2 regions of the Enterobacter sp. I4 genome follow, and region 2 is predicted to be linked to the other one. Evidence: predicted binding sites of a transcription regulator. Region 2 holds the regulator's gene; the other holds the start of a gene.
The links. Region 2 encodes Fur, which represses iron uptake genes when iron is present. Its sites were predicted from a motif close to ATAATAATGAGAACNACTATCAA; they were not measured.

Region 1 (11,218 bases), on a different contig from region 2:
GGCATCGCGCCGCAGCCGATTCTGTGCAAAGACTTTATTATTGACCCGTACCAGATCTGGCTGGCGCGCTTCTACCAGGCCGATGCCTGCCTGCTGATGCTGTCCGTGCTTGATGACGAACAGTATCGCCAGCTCGCCGCCGTCGCGCACAGCCTGAATATGGGCGTGCTGACCGAAGTAAGCAACGAGGAGGAGCTGGAGCGCGCCATCGCGCTGGAGGCCAAAGTGGTGGGCATTAACAACCGCGACCTGCGCGATCTCTCGATTGACCTTAACCGCACGCGTGAGCTTGCACCGCGCCTCGGCGCGGGCGTAACGGTGATCAGCGAGTCCGGCATTAACAGCTACGCTCAGGTGCGCGAGCTCAGCCATTTTGCTAACGGCTTCCTGATCGGCTCCGCAATGATGGAACACGACGATCTGAATGCGGCCGTGCGCCGCGTGCTGTTGGGCGAAAACAAAGTGTGCGGCTTAACCCGTGAACAGGATGCCCTGGCCGCGTATGAAGCGGGCGCCATCTACGGCGGTCTGATCTTTGTTGATTCCTCCCCGCGGGCTGTCAGCGACGAACAGGCGCGTAAGGTCATCGCGGCGGCCCCGCTCAGCTATGTGGGCGTGTTCCGCAATGCGGACATCAACGACGTTGCGGCGAAAGCGGAAGCGTTAGAACTGAGCGCGGTTCAGCTCCACGGCGATGAAGACCAGGCGTATATCGATGCGCTTCGAGCCGTTCTCGCGCCTCAGATTCAAATCTGGAAAGCACAACGCGTCGAAGCCACGCTGCCCGCACGTAACCTGAACCAGGTGGATAAATACGTGCTTGATAACGGCCAGGGCGGTACCGGACAGCGTTTCGACTGGTCACTGCTGCGTGGCGAAGCGCTGGACAACGTTCTGCTGGCAGGTGGATTAAGCCCCGATAACTGCGTGGAAGCGGCTAAAACCGGCTGCGCAGGCCTCGATTTCAATTCAGGCGTAGAGAGCCAGCCGGGTATAAAAGATGCCAGCAAGCTGGCCTCGGTATTTAAAACTCTGCGCGCATATTAAGGAAGAGAAGATGACGACATTACTTAACCCGTATTTCGGTGAATTCGGTGGGATGTACGTCCCGCAGATCCTGATGCCCGCCCTGCGCCAGCTGGAAGAAGCCTTCGTAAGCGCGCAGAAAGATCCGGCGTTTCAGGCTGAATTTACCGACCTGCTGAAAAACTACGCCGGTCGCCCGACGGCGCTGACCAAATGCCGTAACCTGACCGAAGGCACGCGGACGACGCTGTACCTTAAGCGCGAAGACCTGCTGCACGGCGGGGCGCACAAAACTAACCAGGTGCTGGGCCAGGCGCTGCTCGCGAAGCGCATGGGCAAAACCGAAATCATCGCCGAAACCGGTGCGGGCCAGCACGGCGTGGCCTCGGCGCTCGCCAGCGCCCTGCTCGGCCTGAAATGCCGCATCTATATGGGGGCAAAGGACGTTGAGCGTCAGTCTCCAAACGTGTTCCGCATGCGTCTGATGGGCGCGGAAGTGATCCCGGTGCACAGCGGTTCCGCCACGCTGAAAGATGCCTGCAACGAAGCGCTCCGCGACTGGTCCGGCAGCTACGAAACCGCGCACTACATGCTCGGCACGGCGGCGGGTCCGCATCCGTTCCCAACCATCGTTCGAGAATTTCAGCGCATGATCGGCGAAGAGACCAAAGCGCAGATCCTCGAGAAAGAGGGTCGCCTGCCGGATGCGGTGATCGCCTGCGTTGGCGGAGGCTCTAACGCCATCGGCATGTTTGCCGATTTTATCGACGAGACCAGCGTTGGGCTGATTGGCGTAGAGCCAGCCGGTCACGGGATCGAAACCGGCGAGCACGGCGCGCCGCTGAAGCACGGTCGCGTGGGGATCTACTTCGGCATGAAGGCCCCGATGATGCAGACCGACGAAGGGCAGATTGAAGAGTCTTACTCAATTTCTGCCGGGCTGGATTTCCCGTCCGTTGGGCCGCAGCACGCCTTCCTCAACAGCACCGGCCGCGCGGATTACGTCTCTATCACCGATGATGAAGCGCTGGAAGCCTTTAAAACGCTGTGCCGCAATGAAGGGATTATCCCGGCGCTGGAGTCCTCACACGCGCTTGCACACGCGCTGAAGATGATGAAAGCGGACCCGGAGAAAGAGCAGCTATTGGTGGTTAACCTTTCCGGTCGCGGAGATAAAGATATCTTTACCGTTCACGATATTCTGAAAGCACGAGGGGAAATTTGATGGAACGCTACGACAACGCATTTGCACAGCTGAAAGCCCGCCAGGAAGGCGCGTTCGTTCCCTTCGTTACGCTGGGCGACCCCGGTCCGGAGCAGTCGCTGAAAATCATCGACACCCTGATTGAAGCCGGTGCCGACGCTCTTGAACTGGGGATCCCGTTCTCGGATCCGCTGGCGGATGGCCCGACCATCCAGAACGCCACCCTGCGCGCCTTTGCCGCGGGCGTCACGCCGACCCAGTGCTTCGAGATGCTGGCGGCAATTCGCCAGAAGCATCCGACCATTCCGATCGGCCTGCTGATGTACGCTAACCTGGTCTTCAGCCGCGGTATTGACGAGTTTTACGCCGAGTGCGCCCGCGTTGGCGTTGACTCCGTGCTGGTCGCTGACGTTCCGGTGGAGGAATCTGCGCCGTTCCGCCAGGCGGCGATGCGCCACAACGTCGCGCCAATCTTCATCTGCCCGCCGAACGCCGATGACGCACTGCTGCGCCAGATTGCCTCGTACGGGCGCGGCTATACCTACCTGCTCTCCCGTGCGGGCGTTACCGGCGCGGAGAACAAAGCCGCGCTGCCGCTGCACCATCTGGTGGAAAAGCTGGCGGAATATCACGCTGCGCCGCCGCTTCAGGGCTTCGGGATATCCTCCCCGGACCAGGTTACCGCAGCGATTGAGGCGAAGGCGGCTGGCGCGATTTCCGGTTCGGCTATCGTGAAAATCATCGAGAAAAACGTAGACAAGCCCGCGCAGATGCTGGCTGAGCTGAAAGCGTTCGTCACTGCCATGAAAGCGGCAACGCGCAGCGCCTGACCGTCCTGACCGTCTGGCCTCGCTGCCGGGCGGTCTTCTTTCCGATACGGCCTTCAGCGTGTCGGGTCAAAATTGATCGCGTCGATATTTTCGGCGTGAATAGCTTTTCAAACGTTTACGTAAGCGTATGATCTGGGCTCTTTTTAGCGTTATCCTTCTGAGTTCAGAGGTTATTCATGTCATGGCATTACTTCAAACAGACTTACCTGGTTAAGTTCTGGTCACCTGTTCCGGCCGTCATCGCGGCAGGCATTCTCTCCACTTATTATTTCGGTATTACCGGCACCTTCTGGGCCGTCACGGGCGAATTTACCCGCTGGGGCGGACAGCTCCTTCAGCTGGCAGGCGTACACGCCGAAGAGTGGGGCTACTTTAAACTCATTCATCTGGAAGGCACGCCGCTGACCCGTATTGACGGAATGATGATCGTCGGTATGTTCGGCGGCTGTTTTGCCGCCGCGCTGTGGGCGAACAACGTTAAGCTGCGGATGCCAAAAAGCCGCATTCGCATTATGCAGGCGGTGGTCGGCGGTATCATTGCCGGCTTTGGCGCGCGCCTGGCGATGGGCTGTAACCTTGCCGCGTTCTTCACCGGTATACCGCAGTTTTCGCTGCATGCCTGGTTCTTTGCCGTTGCCACCGCCATCGGCTCTTACTTTGGTGCAAAATTCACCCTGCTGCCGCTGTTCCGCATTCCGGTGAAAATGACCAAAGTCAGCGCGGCCTCGCCGTTAACACAGAAGCCTGACCAGGCGCGGCGCCGCTTCCGTCTCGGTATGCTGGTCTTTTTCGCCATGATTGCCTGGGCGATTTGCACTGCGATGAATCAGCCTAAGCTCGGTCTGGCGATGCTGTTCGGCGTTGGGTTTGGTCTGCTGATTGAACGCGCGCAGATCTGCTTTACGTCCGCGTTTCGCGATATGTGGATCACCGGGCGCACGATGATGGCGAAGGCGATCGTAGCCGGTATGGCGGTCAGCGCTATCGGCATCTTTAGCTACGTGCAGCTCGGCGTCGAGCCGAAAATCATGTGGGCGGGCCCGAATGCCGTCATTGGCGGCCTGCTGTTTGGTTTTGGCATCGTGCTGGCAGGCGGATGTGAGACCGGCTGGATGTACCGCGCCGTGGAAGGCCAGGTACACTACTGGTGGGTAGGTCTGGGTAACGTGATTGGCTCGACCATTCTGGCGTACTGCTGGGATGACGTTTCTCCGGTGCTTGCAACGAACTGGGATAAGGTCAACCTGCTGAACGCCTTTGGCCCGCTCGGCGGACTGCTGGTAACGTACGGCCTGCTGTTAATCGCCTTCTTACTGGTTATCGCGCAGGAGAAGCGCTTCTTCCGCCGCGCCTCAGCTACAACGAAAACTCGGGAGAATGCAGCATGAAAGAGATCGTTCCGGACTATCGCCTCGATATGGTAGGTGAACCCTGCCCTTATCCCGCCGTCGCCACGCTTGAAGCCCTGCCACAGTTAAACAAAGGAGAAATTCTGGAGGTCGTGAGCGACTGCCCGCAGTCCATCAACTCTATTCCGCTTGATGCCAAAAACCACGGCTACACGGTGCTGGATATCCAGCAGGATGGGCCAACCATACGGTATTTAATTCAGAAGTAATATTCCGATCTAAAAAGGCCTCCTGGAGGCCTTTTTTTAGCTTACTGGCTTTGGCCACCGCCGCCTTTTAAGCTTTGGGAGGCATGAATGTATGGTGAGTCGTGTTCCGCAAGCTGAACAAAGCGCACCGTGAGGTTGGTTGTGTGCTGCACTAAAGATGGTAAAGTAAAACTGTTTACCTGCACAAACCGGACACTCAAATTTGATGTTGGGGATATCCCCTCCAGCCAGGTGTATGGAATAACCACCATACAGCAATTATCCCCCTTGCAGGGATATATCGTCTTACGGTCCAAACCTATGGGCGTGATGAAACGACAGGTTGTTGAAAGTTAACTCTTATTGATCCATGGCAACAGGAAAAATTTTTACTTAAGTAAAATCTTAAGCCTGGTTGAATAAGGTTTTGATGGATTGATGTTGGTAAGATTTTCTGGATTGTTGCTCTTTTTTATCTCTTTTCACGCGTTATCTTTAAATTTTTCGTCAACGGTTTTGCGGCTAAATTGTCCAGAAAGAGGGCCGGTAGAAATCATCCTGCACGTTTATGACCACACGCAGGAAAAATGGTCAGGGAATTTTGAAACCGGCGCGGGTCATAAGCGATCCGGCGATACTGAAATTATTCCCTTTGCGAACGGCGATATTCTGTTCCACTCCATCTCACGCGATACGTTCAGCTACCTGTATGATGGCGAATCGAGGCTCAGGTATTGCGCAAAGCTGGATGAACGGCCTGTTTACCCTTCTTTTTAAGCCGGTATGACTGGCCGCCGTGCGGCCAGTTTTTTGAACGATCAGAAACGATATCCCGCAGAGAACATAAACACCCACGGATCCAGACGGGTGCTGATACTCTGCTGCTCCCCGCCTGCTTTGAAACGCACGTCGGTATCAATATCCATGTACCAGACGGAGGCGTTGATTAGCCAGTCGCGGTTGATGAGGTAATCCAGCCCCACCTGCCCCGCCACGCCCCAGGAGTCCTTCAGGCTAAGATCGGTCAGCCCGGCCGCTTTCCCGGTATCGTTAAATTTCTCGTCGAAGAAGGTCGTATAGTTCACACCGGCACCAATATACGGACGCACCTTGCTGCTGGAGTCACCGAAGTACCACTGCGCCATCAGCGTTGGCGGTAAATGATGCACCGTGGCAATGTCTCCGGTCGGTCCTAAACCGACGCGGTGACGGAATGGCGTTGCGGCCAACAGCTCGACGCCAACGTTATCCGTTGCCATATAGGTGAACGTTAAGCCTAACTGGGTATTGTTGCTGACGTTAAAACCGCCCATTCCCAGTACGCTGTCTGAACCTTCCGTTGGACGAACCGTTGCCGAGCCGGCACGGATAAAGAATTCACCCGCTTCATGCGCGTACGCGCCACCAGAGAGACTGCTTAATACAAGGGCTGCCACCGCTACTTTTTTCATATCCGCTCCATCGTTGTGGTTTTAATAGCGATGGAGAATATACCTACAAATAAGTAATAAGTGATCTAACACAGATCACATTAAAACCAGTAACTTAACATTTATTGATCCAGATTAATTTTTACCAACATCATGTTAGCGCCTGTCTTGATATAGCCCGGCAAGACGGGATTACCGCTGCTTTACAAAGATATGCTTTTCCATACAAGCCTTGAGGCTGCCACCCGCGTGATATCCGGTGTACAATTGCCGGCTAATTAACACCTGCAATACTCAAGGAGAGTGCATGTCTATCACGGCGAAGTCTGTCTACCGTGACACGGGAAATTTTTTCCGCAATCAGTTCGTTACGTTTTTACTGATCGCGCTGTTGTGCGCCTTTATTACGGTGGTTCTGGGTCATGCGTTCTCACCCAGTGAAGAACAGATTGCTACGCTGAGCCAGGGGGATCATCTTGCAGGCAGCGCAGGCTTGTTTGACCTTGTGCAGAATATGACGCCAGAGCAACAGCAAATCCTGCTGCGCGCCTCCGCGGCATCGACGTTCTCCGGGTTAATTGGGAATGCGATTCTGGCAGGTGGCGTGCTGCTGATGATCCAGCTCGTTTCGGCCGGACACCGCGTTAGCGCGTTGCGTGCCATCGGTGCCAGCGCACCCGTGCTGCCGAAGCTGTTTATCCTTATCTTCCTGACCACGCTCCTGGTGCAGATGGGGATCATGCTGGTTGTCGTACCGGGCGTCCTGCTGGCGATTGTGCTTTCATTCGCACCGGTTATGGTTGTGCAGGACAAAATGGGGATCTTCACGGCGATGCGCAGCAGCATTAAGCTCGCGTGGGCGAACATGCGTCTGGTCGCCCCGGCCGTTATCAGCTGGCTGCTTGCCAAAACGCTCTTATTGCTGTTTGCGCCGAACTTTGCGGTATTAACGCCCAACGTCGGTGCGGTTGTCGCCAATACGCTGAGCAACCTGATTTCAGCCGTGCTGCTGGTCTATTTGTTCCGCCTGTATATGTTAATTCGTCAGTAACCGGGATCGCAGAATGAAGCAGTTTCTAGATTTTTTACCGCTGATCGTTTTTTTCGCGTTTTACAAGCTCTACGACATTTACGCCGGGACGCTGGCCCTGATTGTAGCAACGGCTGTAGTGCTGATTTATAGCTGGGTACGCTATCGCAAAGTTGAAAAGATGGCGCTCATCACCTTCCTAATGGTGGCGGTTTTTGGTGGCCTGACGCTGTTCTTCCATAACGATGAATTTATCAAATGGAAGGTGACGGTGATTTACGGGCTTTTTGCTGGCGCACTGCTCATCAGCCAGTGGGTAATGAAAAAACCCCTGATTCAGCGCATGCTGGGCAAAGAGCTGACGCTACCGCAGGAGGTGTGGTCTCGTCTGAACATCGCCTGGGCGCTGTTCTTTATTCTCTGTGGCCTGGCCAACATCTATATCGCCTTCTGGCTGCCGCAAAATATCTGGGTCAACTTTAAAGTCTTCGGGCTTACGGCCCTGACGCTGATCTTCACTCTGCTGAGCGGGGTTTATATCTACCGCCACATGCCGCAGGACGATAAGCAGTAATCAGATGGCCAGATCGCCTCGCGGTCTGGCCCCTCTCTTTTTCCTTCCCTATTCTCATCACGCTTTCTGCAAAAATGTCCGAATCATGAAGATTTTGTGGAGATTGCTCCCCCTTCATTGTAATGAGAATCACTATCATTAATATTCGTCATCGCATTTTTAACAAATGGAAATGAGTTGATGAATAAAACAATAAGATTTGCCCCCGCGTCACTGACGCTGGCCATGCTTTCCGCACTCAGCCAGAGCGCGCACGCAGCAGACGATCTCCTCGCCGATGGTGAAACCATGGTGGTTCAGGCCACCGCAGAGGAAGCACTCAAGCAGCAGCCGGGGGTTTCTGTCATCACCGCAAAAGACATTGAAAAGGATCCACCGGTTAACGATCTTTCGGAAATTATTCGCAAAATGCCCGGGGTTAATCTCACCGGAAACAGCGCTACGGGCAGCCGCGGCAACAATCGCCAGATCGACATTCGCGGCATGGGGCCAGAGAACACCCTGATCCTGATTGACGGTGTTCCGGTAACTTCCCGCAACTCGGTGCGCTACAGCTGGCGCGGCGAGCGCGACACCCGCGGTGACACTAACTGGGTTCCGCCAGAGATGGTCGAGCGCATTGAAGTGCTTCGTGGTCCTGCTGCTGCCCGCTACGGTTCGGGGGCCGCCGGCGGCGTCGTCAACATCATTACCAAACGCCCAACCAACGACTGGCACGGCTCGCTCTCCCTGTTCACCAACCAGCCTGAAAATGATAAAGAGGGGGCGACCAAACGCGCTAACTTTGACCTGAGCGGCCCGCTCGCGGGCGACGCGTTGACGATGCGTCTGTACGGGAATATCAACAAAACCGACGCGGATGCGCAGGACATCAATACCGCACAGAATGGCTCCTGGGCCGCCGGACGCGAAGGCGTACGTAATAAAGACATTAATGCCCTGCTCTCCTGGAAGCTCACGCCGCAGCAGATAATCGATTTCGATTACAGCTACAGCCGCCAGGGCAATATTTACGCTGGGGATACGCAGTACAGCAACGGCAACGTCAGCCCCAACGGGCTGGTATCGTCCCTTTATGGTCACGAAACTAACCGCATGTACCGCCAGTCATACGGTATTACCCATAACGGCATCTGGGACTGGGGCCAGTCAAAATTCGGTGTCTATTACGAGAAGACCAATAATACCCGCCTGGGCGAAGGCTCCACGGGTAAAGTGGAGGGGATGATCAATAGCGATAAATACGACACCAGCCGTCTCGAGTCATACCGCTCCACCGGTGAGCTGAATATTCCCTTCTTCTGGCTGGTCGATCAGACCCTGACCGTTGGCGCAGAGTGGAACCGTGATGAACTGAACGACCCGGCGTCGATGCAGGCAACTAACGTGTCGGGAGAGGTAATTAACGGCGTTTCCGGCACGGCCTCCGAGCGTAACAGCAAAAACAGCGCCGACCTGACCGGTATCTATCTTGAGGACAATATTGAAGCGCGTCCGGGCACCAGCCTGATCCCCGGCATCCGTTTTGATTACCACAATCAGTTTGGCAGTAACTGGAGCCCAAGCCTCAACCTCTCTCAGGATCTCGGCGACATGTTTAAGGTCAAAGCGGGTATCGCACGGGTATTTAAAGCGCCAAACCTGTATCAGTCCAGCGAGGGCTATCTGCTTTCCACCCGCGGTAATGGCTGCCCGAATAACGTTTCCGAAGGAAGCTGCTACCTGCTGGGCAACCCGGATTTGGATCCTGAAATCAGCGTGAACAAGGAAATCGGCCTCGCCTTCGCGCTGGAAGGCTACGAAGCCGGCATTACCTGGTTCCGAAACGATTATAAAAACAAGATCGTTTCGGGAACGGACGTGCTGGGGCAGACCAGCAGCGGTGTGAACATCCTTCAGTGGGAGAATGGTGGTAAGGCCGTCGTTGAGGGGCTGGAAGGTAACCTGACGGTCCCGGTGATTCGCGACACGCTCACCTGGCGCACCAACGCCACGTATATGATTCAGTCTGAAAGCAAAGATACCGGCAACCCGCTGTCGATTATTCCTGAATATACCGTCAACACCATGCTCGACTGGGAAGTAAACAGCAAACTCTCGGCAAACGTTACCTGGACCATGTACGGCCGCCAGAAGCCTCGGGAAAATGCGGAAATCCGTAAAGAGGAAGGCACGATGTCAGACCGGGAGATCGGCGCGTATTCCATCGTAGGGATCGGCGGTAATTATCAGCTGACAAAAAACCTGCGCCTTAATGCGGGAATCAGTAACCTCTTTGATAAGCAGATTTATCGTGAAAATGAGGGTGCGTCGACCTATAACGAACCGGGCCGCGCGTATTACGCAGGCGTAACCATGTCCTTCTGACCCTCAGGCGCCTGCTCTGCGGGCGCTATCCCCTATTCTCTCCAGCCAGAAATCATAGTAGCATCCCGCCTGAAGTCTTCAGTTATGAGTTAAAAAACAATGACAACAAATAGCGCCCCTCAGGGCGAACTGGTTTTACGCACACTGGCAATGCCTGCGGATACGAATGCCAATGGCGATATTTTTGGCGGCTGGTTGATGTCGCAAATGGATATGGGCGGTGCAATCCTTGCAAAAGAGATTGCTCACGGGCGGGTGGTAACTGTCCGGGTTGACGGAATGACCTTCCTGCGGCCCGTAGCGGTGGGCGACGTCGTTTGCTGCTACGCGCGCTGCGTTAAGCGCGGCAACACGTCCATCTCTGTCAACATTGAGGTATGGGTGAAGAAAGTCTCTTCTGAACCGATTGGCCAGCGCTACAAGGCGACTGAAGCGCTGTTTATCTATGTGGCGGTGGATAACGACGGAAAACCCCGTCCGCTACCCCAGAACTGATCCTCAGACGTAAAAAAAGCCTCACTCGAGGCTTTTTTTATTGCTGTTATTCCATTTGGGCCCCGCCGTTCAGGCGGAAGACAATGTTCACAATCAGCCCGTTGCCTGGCTTACCGGCTTCATAGCGCCACTTGCGCATGGCCGATTTAACTTCACGTTCAAACATATTGGATGGCTGCGCGGACAGGATCTGCACGTTATCCACGCGCCCGTCTGCCGTAACGTCAAATTTCACCCGTACTCGCCCTTCAATACGTAATGCCTGAGCGCGAGCCGGATACTGCGGCTGGTTACGGCTCAGCGCGCGCGGCCCCGCAGGCGCTGTTACCGCTGGTTTGGCCGCGGTCGCGGTGTTATTCATCAGCGGACGCGAAGGTGCGGTATTTTCAACCGGCTGCGTGGCGCGCGGCTCTACCGGACGCACTTCACGTTTAGGGCGTTCCTCCACCTTTTTGACCGGTTTCGGTTTCGGTTTTGGCTTTGGCTTCGGTTTTGGCTCTGGCTTATGGATGACCACCGGCGCTTCTTTCGGCGGCTCCGGAACGGGCTCAGGCTCTGGCTCCGGCTCAGCAACTGGCTGTGGCGGCGGAGGCGCAACCTGTGGCGGTTCAAGATCCGCAGGCGAGACCATGGTCACCGAAATTGGCTGCGCGGGCGCCGGCATT
Region 2 (11,218 bases):
CGCCTTCTGGGCAGAGGTCGCGCCAGCCTGAATACGGTTGTAGCTTGGCGCACCAAAACGTTCCGCCAGCTCGTTGTAATGCTCCTGCGGGTTCTTGCCGGTGACAGCGGTGATTTCCGCGGCCAGCAGGCACATGATGATGCCGTCTTTATCGGTTGACCATGGGGTGCCGTCGAAGCGAAGGAAGGATGCTCCCGCGCTCTCTTCACCGCCAAAGCCGAAGCTGCCGTCGTGCAGACCGTCTACAAACCACTTAAAGCCCACCGGCACTTCCACCAGCTTGCGACCCAGCGCGTCGACCACGCGGTCGATCATCGCGGAGGAAACCAGCGTTTTACCGACGGCGACCTCTTTGCCCCACTGCGGACGATGCTGGAACAGGTAGTTGATCGCAACGGCCAGATAGTGGTTAGGGTTCATCAGCCCGGCAGGGGTAACGATACCGTGGCGGTCGTAATCCGGATCGTTAGCAAACGCCAGGTCGAATTTGTCGCGCAGCGCCAGCAGGCCAGCCATTGCGCATTCAGAGGAGCAGTCCATACGGATCGCGCCGTCTTTATCCAGATGCATAAAGCGGAAGGTCTGGTCGACGTGATCGTTCACGATGGTGAGATCCAGCTTGTAGTGCTCGGCAATACGCTTCCAGTATTCAATACCGGAGCCGCCCAGCGGATCCACGCCCAGCTTCAGGCCGGCTTTCTGGATCGCGGCCATATCAACGATATCCGCCAGCCCTTCCACAAACGGCTGCACCAGATCCTGCTCTTTCACATGACCGGAGGCCATGGCTTCATCCAGGGAGATACGCTTCACGCCGTCCAGGCCATTAGCCAGCAGCGCGTTCGCGCGATCTTCCACCACTTTCGTGACGTTGGTGTCTGCCGGACCACCGTTCGGCGGGTTGTATTTGATACCGCCATCTTCCGGCGGGTTGTGGGACGGGGTGATAACGATACCGTCAGCCAGCGCGCCGCCTTTTTTGTTGTGTACCAGAATGGCGTTAGAAACCGCAGGCGTTGGCGTAAAGCCGTTGTTCTCCTGAACAATCACGTCCACGCCGTTCGCCGCCAGCACTTCCAGCACCGAGATAAAAGCGGGTTCAGACAGGGCGTGAGTATCTTTCCCAACGTAGCACGGACCGGTGACGCCATTTTTGGCGCGCTCTTCCGCGATGGCCTGAGCAATGGCCAGAATGTGCGGTTCGTTAAAGCTGTGGCGCGCCGCGCTGCCGCGGTGGCCAGATGTACCAAACTTCACTGCGTGTTCTGCGTTGCCCAGAACCGGTTTCAGCACGTAGTACTGTGCGGTCAGCTGAGCGACGTTAATCAAATCGCGTTGTTGTGCAGGTTGGCCTGCACGGCTGTGATTTGCCATTGCCTGGTCCTTCTGATGCAAGGGTTAAATTGTACCGCAAACCTTTTCGATCAACTCCGCCGGGAACTGCATGGACTGCATGATATGTTCGATCATGCTGCACTTGCGGCCCGTATTGGTATTGGTGATCACCCAGTATGGTGTACCGGGAACGTGTTTGGGTTTGGTTTGATTGCCATTTTGCAGCAGCGTCTGCTCGTCGCCGGCGAAGTAAACGCGAGTACGACCGTGGAGCGACTCTGTCGCCTCAGCAAACGCTTTGTTATCCAGTGAGTAAAGTGTAGACAGCACCAGCATAAAGCGGTTAACCGCCTTTTTCTGCTCTGCATATTCATCCGACAGCAGCAGCTCGCGCATAGCGCGCACTTTGTCTTTAGCCGGCATGACGGCAGGTTTTACTTGTGCGACAACGCTCGGCTGAGACACGACATCTTTAGAAACAGAAGCGGGCTGTGAGGCGGCGGAAATTTTAAGCATGCGCCGTAAAATGTCGGACGCGCTCTCCCCAATATGCCGCGTCTGGCTGGCAATATACTGATAGAGTTCGTCATCAACTTCGATTGTTTTCATCTTAATCCAGTGCGATATCTTATCTGAATACAAGTCATTGAGATTATAAGGTCTAATCCCAACAGCGGATAGCGTCAAACCAGGTTGGCGGCAAAAGTCGGATTAAACTGGATCCTTGCCCCCGGGCGGCAGAATGGTCAACATGATACCCTAACCTGACAAACCTAAAAAAAGAACTTTGCCATGAAATTGAATACCCGAGCGCAAACTGCACAATCGCCGAACAATAATTCTCCCATCGTACTGGTTCACGGTCTGTTTGGCAGCCTGGATAACCTGGGCGTGCTGGCGCGCGATTTGGTTACCGATCATGAAATTCTTCAGGTTGATATGCGAAACCACGGTCTTTCCGGGCGTTCAGAGGAGATGACCTATGCGGCCATGGCGCAGGATCTGCTGGACACGCTGGATGCGAACGATATCCAGACAGCGACGCTCATCGGGCACTCAATGGGCGGCAAGGCGGTGATGGCGCTCACCGCGCTCGCGCCCGAGCGCATCTCCGGGCTGGTGGTCATTGACGTTGCGCCCGTCAATTACGACGTTCGTCGCCACGATGAAATTTTTGCTGCGATCGGCGCCGTGACGGCGTCAGGCGCTTCCACCCGCCAGCAGGCGGCTACCGTTATGCGCGACCATCTTGATGAAGAGGGCGTGGTGCAGTTCCTGTTGAAATCGTTTGTGGACGGACAATGGCGCTTTAACGTGCCGGTGCTGTGGGATCAATATTCGCACATCGTGGGCTGGGAGAATGTACCCGCCTGGCCGCACCCTACCCTCTTTATCCGTGGCGGTAACTCCCCCTACGTCACTGACGCGTACCGCGACACGCTGCTGGCGCAGTTCCCGCAGGCTCGCGCCCACGTGATTGCCGGCGCCGGGCACTGGGTGCACGCGGAAAAACCGGATGCCGTACTGCGCGCCATTCGTCGCTATCTCACTGATACTGCGAATTGATTAAAAAGCCAGCGACCGGAAGACGACGGGCTTCCAGTCGTTGGCGTGTGGATTTGGGTGATGTATGATGGCGCGCTTATCGCCCGGGCATTAGCAGGGCGGCGTGTTTCCCCCGAAGTCTCAGAATCATGGCCAAAGAACAAACGGACCGTACGACACTAGATCTGTTCGCGAATGAGCGTCGACCGGGACGACCGAAAACGAATCCGCTTTCGCGTGATGAACAGCTGCGTATTAATAAACGCAACCAGCTTAAACGCGATAAAAATCGTGGGCTTAAGCGTGTCGAACTGAAGCTGAATGCCGATGCCGTCGATGCGCTTAACGAGCTGGCTGACGCGCGCAACATCAGCCGCAGCGAACTGATCGAAGAGATGCTGATCGCCCAACTTGAGGCCTTACGCGGCAAGGCGTAACTCAGAAAATCCCCAATATTACCCTTTTCATGTAGCACAGAGTGCAGTCCTGCGTGATAGCTGTTTCCGCAGGGTTGCCAGTTCTGCTATTATTGCCCTTATCCGTGGACAATTTGCGCCACCATACCATTAAGTTTCAAGAGGTTATTTTACTCATGGCAATCATCGGCATTTTCTTTGGCAGTGATACCGGCAATACTGAAAATATCGCAAAAAACATTCAAAAACAGCTCGGTAAAGACGTTGCTGATGTGCATGACATCGCCAAGAGCAGCAAAGAAGATCTCGAGGGCTATGACATCCTGCTGCTGGGCATCCCGACCTGGTACTACGGTGAAGCGCAGTGTGACTGGGATGATTTCTTCCCGACGCTGGAAGAAGTCGACTTCAACGGCAAGCTGGTTGCCCTGTTCGGCTGTGGCGATCAGGAAGACTATGCTGAATACTTCTGTGATGCGCTGGGCACCATTCGCGACATCATTGAGCCACGCGGTGCGGCAATTGTCGGCCACTGGCCAACGGCGGGTTATCACTTCGAAGCCTCTAAAGGCCTGGCAGATGACGATCACTTCGTTGGCCTGGCGATTGACGAAGACCGTCAGCCAGAGCTTACCGCTGAGCGTGTTGAAAAATGGGTTAAGCAGATCCGCGAAGAGCTGAACCTGGACGACATTCTTAACGCCTGATTTCCCTGCGGCGCAGCTCCGGTTGCGCCCGTTTTCCAGGTTATACCGATTAAATTAATTGCTACAAACTTTTAACTTTTTCGTTCAGACCTGTACAATATCCCCCTGGTAAAAAGTGGGTGCCATCGAACAAGTTTGTTGGTGATACCACGTTTTTATAAGCATACTTTGCTTGAGACTTGCAGTTTTCATTTAGCCATGGCAGTTCTATAATGAGACGCATTATCCCAAGTGCATTTTCTGTCACTTCTTCTTTAGAAGTGAATCGTTTAGCAACAGGACAGATTCCGCATGACTGACAACAATACCGCATTAAAGAAAGCTGGCCTGAAAGTAACGCTTCCTCGGTTAAAAATCCTTGAAGTGCTTCAGGGGCCAGACAATCACCATGTCAGTGCGGAAGACCTTTACAAGCGTCTTATCGATATGGGTGAAGAGATTGGGCTGGCAACCGTCTATCGTGTGCTGAACCAGTTCGATGACGCGGGCATTGTTACTCGTCATAATTTCGAAGGCGGTAAATCCGTGTTCGAGCTGACTCAGCAGCACCACCACGATCACCTGATCTGCCTCGATTGCGGCAAGGTCATTGAATTTAGCGATGATTCCATTGAATCACGCCAGCGTGAAATCGCCGCCCGTCATGGCATCCGCCTGACTAACCATAGCCTGTACCTGTACGGTCACTGCGCTGAAGGTGATTGCCGCGAAAATGAACACGCGCACGACGCAAAATAAGTTAGCGTTCATACTCTGAGCCAGCCGAAAGGTTGGCTTTTTTTTGCCCAAAAAAAGCCCGGTGGCGCAGCGCCACCGGGGAGGATAACAGCAGGTTACTTACCGTTATTGCTTCGAATGTCTTCCCAAATCTTGTCGCAACGCTTCGCCACTTCCTGATCGTTACCCGTTTTACGCGCCTGAATGCAGGCCTGATAGTCCATCACGCGAACGGTTTCCTGCTTGGCGAACTGCTCGTGCGCCTTGTCTTTTTTCAGCACGTCCAGCACGCTCTGGCAGGCTTCAATCTTCTCAGGCGAGCCTTGCGCGGTATTGATGCAGGCGCTATACGCCTCCTTCAGGCGAGAATCTTCCTTTGGCGCCGGTTCCTGCGCGCACGCCACCAGCCCCGATGCCAGCAGCGCGACGATTACGATTTTTTTCATCATATTTAGTCTCCGGTTCGGCGGGAGCTAACCCGCCGGACTCTTCATCAGAAGATGGTGAATGGCGCGATGACCATGAACTTCACGTCACGTTCATCCTGGAAGATGTTGCCGTAACCGCCCGCGTAGCTCGGGATATCGGAGTGGTTGTCATACTGGGTGAAGTGCAGCTTAAACATCGTGCCTTTCGCCCGGCCTTCCTGAAGGGTGTAAATCGCATCCAGACTGTATGAAGACTCCTTCAGACGGTAGTTCGGATCGTAGTAAGCGTCCGGCGTCGCCATATCCCCCGGCTTCGCGTCCCAGGCGTACGCGTAGGATGCCCCTACAGCCCAGCCCGGCAGGTTCCAGTTCTTCAGGTCATACATCGCGCCGAAGAAGACCGCTTTTTCACCGTCGGCGTTGAAGTCAGAGCGGTTATCCCACCAGATGTCCAGGCGACCGTTGGAGGAGGCGTAGGTTGGCGTCATACGCTGCAGGAAGTAGCCCTGCTGCCCTTCTGCCTTCACCCACGTCCCTTCCAGACGCAAATCGACCTGGCCTACCTTGTAGCCGAAGGTCAGCGCCTGCAGCCAGGCCGTACCGTCATAGATATCATTTACGCCGCCATCGCTGACCTTATCGCGCGTACCGTAGAACTGGTAGCTGGTGCTCAGCGGGCTGCCTGCGATATCAAATTTGTAGCTGGCTTTCGCAAAATACTGATCGATATAGCCTTCAGCCTGACCAAAGGCGGCTTCCAGCACCAGATCGTTTTTGAAGTCATACTTCGCGCCGAGCGAGTGGAGATAGTCGACCTTTGTTTTTTTATCGTTTTGATAGAACTTGTCCATCTCAATGTGCCACGGCGCTTTGTACTCGTTGGTCCACATATAGGAGAAGCTCAGCGCACCCGCATCGCCGTAGTCAAAATTAGCGCCAGCTTCCGCCCCCTGATAGGTACCCGGCATAAAGCTCCAGTGCGGGGCTAACAGCGTCTGGCCGGTTGGCTGAATATAACCACCACGCGCCCAGACCGGGCCATATTTGAATTTCGCAGCCGCTTTATACAGGCTGATGCCGCTTTTATCCCCGGACCAGTCTTCTTTATAAGCTTTGTTGCTGGAGGAGAAAGCAATTTCATTCGGGTGGCCGCTGTCACCATTTTCCGCCATTTCAATTGCCGTAAATGCCGCAATATCCAGACCGAACATATCGGCGGCATATCCCGACTGGAAATCCAGATTGGCGTTCCAGGTGGAGTGAGAAAGGTTGGTTTTGTATTTATCTTCAGTGACGTCTTTACGGTCACGCTCACGCTGCCAGTAATAAATACCGCCCGTGAGGGTAGAATCTTCGATGAAACCGGCTGCTTTTGCTTCTGGCGCAACCACCAGACCCGACATTGCTGTCACACCGGCGATAGCCAGCGCCAGCGCACTACGTTTGCCACTGAACGTACGCATAGATTATTCCTCTTTGACGAATTAAAACGCCTTAAACGGCGAAAAATAAAAAGACCAAACGGTCAGGGGTAGTCAGAAATACCCTCGAATTAACTACCGTCTTTAGGTTATTTTTCGCGACGCGAATTATCAATGCTTTTAATGAGGCAAAAGTCAGTATTATGACGAAGTGCACATATTTCGTAGCGGCTTGTAACAATTACCGCGGAGTGAGCGCTGGCGGGGAACAGACGCGTTTTCAGTAAGTAACAAGGTAATGAAGAATTTATTTTAAGCGGATTCAGTTTTTCATAAACAGAGAAACTTTTTTCAAAAAAATAAGTAGCACCACGTTGACCTGCATTTTTTATTTATACTTTTTCCCCCTTTGCTTAACGACATGATCGTTAAATAAAAAAACGCCGCATTACGCGGCGTTTGTTTCTCATTGACCAGTGCAGCGTTATTATTCGCCGATCTTAGTCCAGGTATCGCGCAGACCCACGGTACGGTTAAATACCGGTTTTTCAGCCGTGCTGTAGCGGCTGTCCAGGCAGAAGTAACCTTCACGTTCGAACTGGAACGCTTTACCGGCTTCAGCGGCTTTCAGAGACGGTTCCGCGTAGCCCTGTTTGATGACCAGCGATTCCGGGTTGATGGTGGCGAGGAAGTCTTCCGCCGCGCCAGGGTTCGGCACGCTGAACAGGCGATCGTACAGGCGGATCTCAACCGGCAGCGCGTGCGTCGCGCTCACCCAGTGAATAACGCCCTTCACTTTACGTCCATCCGCCGGATCTTTGCTCAGCGTCTCTGCATCATAGGTACAAAAGATAGTCGTGATGTTACCTTCTGCATCCTTCTCCACGCGCTCGGCTTTGATCACGTAGGCGTTGCGCAGGCGAACCTCTTTGCCCAGCACCAGACGCTTGTACTGCTTGTTCGCTTCTTCACGGAAGTCAGCGCGATCGATCCAGATTTCACCGCTGAACGGCACGTCACGGGTGCCCATTTCCGGTTTGTTCGGATGGTTTGGCATAGAGACCATTTCGCTGCCGCCGTGATAGTTTTCGATGACCAGCTTCACCGGATCGATAACCGCCATCGCGCGAGGCGCGTTTTCGTTCAGATCTTCACGAATGCAGGATTCCAGAGAGGCCATCTCAATGGTGTTGTCCTGCTTGGTGACGCCGATACGTTTGCAGAACTCGCGAATGGACGCGGCAGTATAACCACGACGACGCAGGCCCGAGATGGTCGGCATGCGCGGATCGTCCCAGCCTTCAACGTGCTTGTCGGTTACCAGCAGGTTCAGCTTACGCTTGGACATCACGGTGTATTCCAGATTCAGGCGAGAGAACTCGTACTGACGCGGATGCACGGGGATCGTGATGTTATCCAGCACCCAGTCGTACAGACGACGGTTGTCCTGGAACTCCAGCGTGCACAGAGAGTGCGTAATGCCTTCCAGCGCATCGCTGATGCAGTGGGTGAAGTCGTACATCGGGTAGATGCACCACTTATTGCCGGTCTGATGGTGTTCCGCGAACTTAATGCGGTACAGCACCGGGTCGCGCATCACGATGAACGGTGACGCCATATCGATTTTGGCGCGCAGGCACGCTTTACCTTCTTCGAAGCCGCCGGCGCGCATTTTTTCAAACAGCGCCAGGTTCTCTTCCACGCTGCGATCGCGGAACGGGCTGTTTTTGCCAGGCTGAGTCAGCGTACCGCGATACTCACGGATTTCGTCAGCAGACAGCTCGTCAACGTAGGCCAGACCTTTGTTGATCAACTCAACCGCATAGGCGTACAGCCGATCGAAATAGTCAGAGGAGTAGCAGATATCGCCAGACCAGTTGAAGCCCAGCCACTGCACGTCGTTTTTGATCGACTCAACGTATTCGATGTCTTCTTTTACTGGGTTGGTGTCATCGAAACGCAGGTTGCACTGTCCCTGGTAATCCTGGGCGATGCCAAAGTTCAGGCAGATCGATTTAGCGTGACCAATGTGCAGGTAGCCGTTTGGCTCCGGCGGGAAACGCGTATGCACCGTGGTGTGCTTACCACTGGCCAGATCTTCATCGATGATCTGACGAATAAAGTTACTCGGGCGGGCTTCTGCCTCACTCATCGTGGATTCCTCAAAGCGTAAACAACGTATAACGGCATATGATCTTATAAGCCGGACGTAGTGACAACCCTTAAAACGTCCCGGAAGAAAATAATGGGGGCAATTGCTGCAAAAAAAAGCGGCGGAGGATATCCCCCGCCGCTAAAGGCATAACTCTACTCAGGAGCGATTACTTGCCTTTAATCTCATACAGTGGCGTTTGACCGGCAACCACCTGACCCTGCGCCTGGATAACCAGACCGCTGAAGTCGTCGATGTTGCTGCATACCACCGGGCTTATCATGGAGCGCGCATTGGCGTTCAGGTAATCCAGATCCATTTCCAGGATCGGCTGGCCTGCCACGACTTCAGCGCCCTCTTCCACCAGGCGAGTAAAGCCCTGACCGTTCAGCGCAACGGTGTCGATACCCATATGGACAACGATCTCCGCGCCTTTTTCCGTTTCCAGGCAGAACGCGTGGTTGGTGTTGAAGATTTTCACGATAGTACCGGCTGCCGGAGAGACCACGGTTTTGTCCGTAGGCTTCACCGCCACGCCGTCACCTACCGCCTTGCTGGCGAACGCTTCGTCAGGCACCTGCTCAAGCGCAACGACGTCACCTGTCACCGGAGAAACCAGCGCCGCGACGGTCACCGCGTTTGGCACCGCCTGCGGTTTAGCAGCCGGAGCGTCAGTCACCGGAGCGCTATCCGCTGACGCGGCAGCAACCGGCCCACGGGCAACCACTTTTTTCATCTCGTCGCCGATAGATTCGGCTTTCGCACCCACGATGACCTGGATGGTTTGCTTGTTCAGCTTCACCACGCCAGACGCGCCCAGGCGTTTACACATTGCATCGCTTACGCGCGCAGAGTCGCCAACGGTCAGGCGCAGACGGGTAATACAGGCATCAATGGCTTTCAGGTTGTCGGTACCGCCTACCGCGGCAATGTAGCTGGTTGCCAGCTGGGTTAAACCTTCTTCGGTATTGCTGTTTGCTTCGCTGGTAACAACGTCGTCTTTCGTGTCTTCGCGGCCCGGCGTCTTCAGGTTAAACATGCGAATAACCGCGCTGAACAGAACGAAGTAGATAACGAAGAAGATCAGACCCATCACCACCAGCATCCAGACGTTGCTGCTTGCCGCCGGCAGGTTGTACATCAGCACGTAGTCGATAGCGCCTGCGGAGAAGGAGAAGCCAGCATGGATGCCCAGAAGAGTGGCAACAAACAGGCTGATACCGGTCAGGATGGCGTGCATGAGGTACAGCAGCGGAGCCAGGAACATGAACAGGAATTCCAGCGGCTCGGTCACGCCGGTCAGGAAGGCCGTTACCGCCACGGACAGCAGCATACCGCCAACCATTGGGCGACGCGCTTTCGGCGCGGCCAGGTACATCGCCAGCGCAGCGCCAGGCAGACCAAACATCATGATTGGGAAGAAGCCGGACATAAACATGCCCGCGGTGCCGTCGCCTGCGTAGAAGCGGTTGATATCACCGTGGAATACGGCGCCCGCCGCGTTGGTGAACTCACCAATCTGGAACCAGGCGATGGTGTTCAGCACCTGATGCAGACCCGTTGGGATCAGCAGACGGTTGATGAAGCCGAAGATACCCGCACCCATTGCGCCCGCGGAAACGATCCACTCGCCACCCGCATGGATAGCGTGCTGCACCGGTGGCCACACGTAGCCAAAGATGGCGGCAAGGATCAGACAGAAAAAGCCCGTCGCGATCGGCACGAAGCGTTTTCCACCGAAGAAGCTCAGGAAGTCAGGGAGCTTGATACCCGCCCAACGGTTGTACACGGCACCACCGACGAGACCGGTAATGATACCCGCCAGTACGCCCATGTTGATTTCAGGGTTGATGGTCACCATCGCTTTCGTGAGGATGAAGTAACCCACGGCTCCGGCCAGTGCCGCAGCACCGGCGCTGTCTTTAGACCAGCTTGATGCCACACCGATGGCGAAAATCAGCGCCAGGTTGTCAAAAATTGCGCCGCCTGCCTGGGCGATAAACGGCACGTTGAGAAGATCGGGTTGCCCGAATCGCAGCAGGAGCGCTGCAACCGGTAGCACGGCGATAGGGAGCTGCAAAGCCCTACCGAGGCGCTGGAAAAAACCTAAAATATTCATCCTATTCCCCCTACGAGACCCGTTGTGAAGGCTCGCGCATAAACTATGTTTTTTATTGTGTCACGAACGATAGATACAGTTGATGATTCACTGGCAGTGTGAGTGTGTGAAAAATTAATTCGTATCGCAAATTAAACACCTATTTTTTGTGATTATTGTCACCAAATATCGTATTCAACCCTCCCTTTCACTGGCTAACGACGAAAACTTATTTTATCATTCAAAAAATCAAGACGGATTGATCCGGCCTGAAAGGTTCCAGGTTACGCTTAGTTCAGGTTGCACTAATCATCCGCCCACTTTTACTTAAACTTTAGAGGTGAATAATGAGACTGATTCCCCTGGCAACAGCTGAACAAGTCGGAAAATGGGCTGCAC

Region 1: the regulator Fur is predicted to act here: its motif matches at 7,808-7,830, upstream of MOQ06_RS09410 (TonB-dependent siderophore receptor).

What each region holds. Positions count from the first base shown of each region.
Region 1 is NZ_JALBUO010000001.1:1,969,466-1,980,683, reverse strand. Features, by position in the region: gene trpCF (bifunctional indole-3-glycerol-phosphate synthase TrpC/phosphoribosylanthranilate isomerase TrpF) at 1-1,047, shown strand, start outside; gene trpB (tryptophan synthase subunit beta) at 1,058-2,251, shown strand; gene trpA (tryptophan synthase subunit alpha) at 2,251-3,060, shown strand; gene yedE (selenium metabolism membrane protein YedE/FdhT) at 3,237-4,448, shown strand; gene yedF (sulfurtransferase-like selenium metabolism protein YedF) at 4,445-4,678, shown strand; gene MOQ06_RS09435 (hypothetical protein) at 5,096-5,434, shown strand; gene ompW (outer membrane protein OmpW) at 5,476-6,108, opposite strand; partial or broken gene MOQ06_RS09425 (YkgJ family cysteine cluster protein) at 6,277-6,369, shown strand; gene MOQ06_RS09420 (YciC family protein) at 6,395-7,138, shown strand; gene MOQ06_RS09415 (septation protein A) at 7,152-7,691, shown strand; gene MOQ06_RS09410 (TonB-dependent siderophore receptor) at 7,872-10,058, shown strand; gene yciA (acyl-CoA thioester hydrolase YciA) at 10,158-10,553, shown strand; gene tonB (TonB system transport protein TonB) at 10,600-11,218, opposite strand, start outside.
Region 2 is NZ_JALBUO010000003.1:540,313-551,530, forward strand. Features, by position in the region: gene pgm (phosphoglucomutase (alpha-D-glucose-1,6-bisphosphate-dependent)) at 1-1,374, opposite strand, end outside; gene seqA (replication initiation negative regulator SeqA) at 1,399-1,944, opposite strand; gene ybfF (esterase) at 2,128-2,901, shown strand; gene ybfE (LexA regulated protein) at 3,030-3,317, shown strand; gene fldA (flavodoxin FldA) at 3,473-4,003, shown strand; gene fur (ferric iron uptake transcriptional regulator) at 4,295-4,741, shown strand; gene chiQ (ChiQ/YbfN family lipoprotein) at 4,837-5,166, opposite strand; gene chiP (chitoporin) at 5,214-6,611, opposite strand; partial or broken gene MOQ06_RS21845 (hypothetical protein) at 6,737-6,805, shown strand; gene glnS (glutamine--tRNA ligase) at 7,057-8,721, opposite strand; gene nagE (PTS N-acetyl glucosamine transporter subunit IIABC) at 8,891-10,840, opposite strand; gene nagB (glucosamine-6-phosphate deaminase) at 11,167-11,218, shown strand, end outside.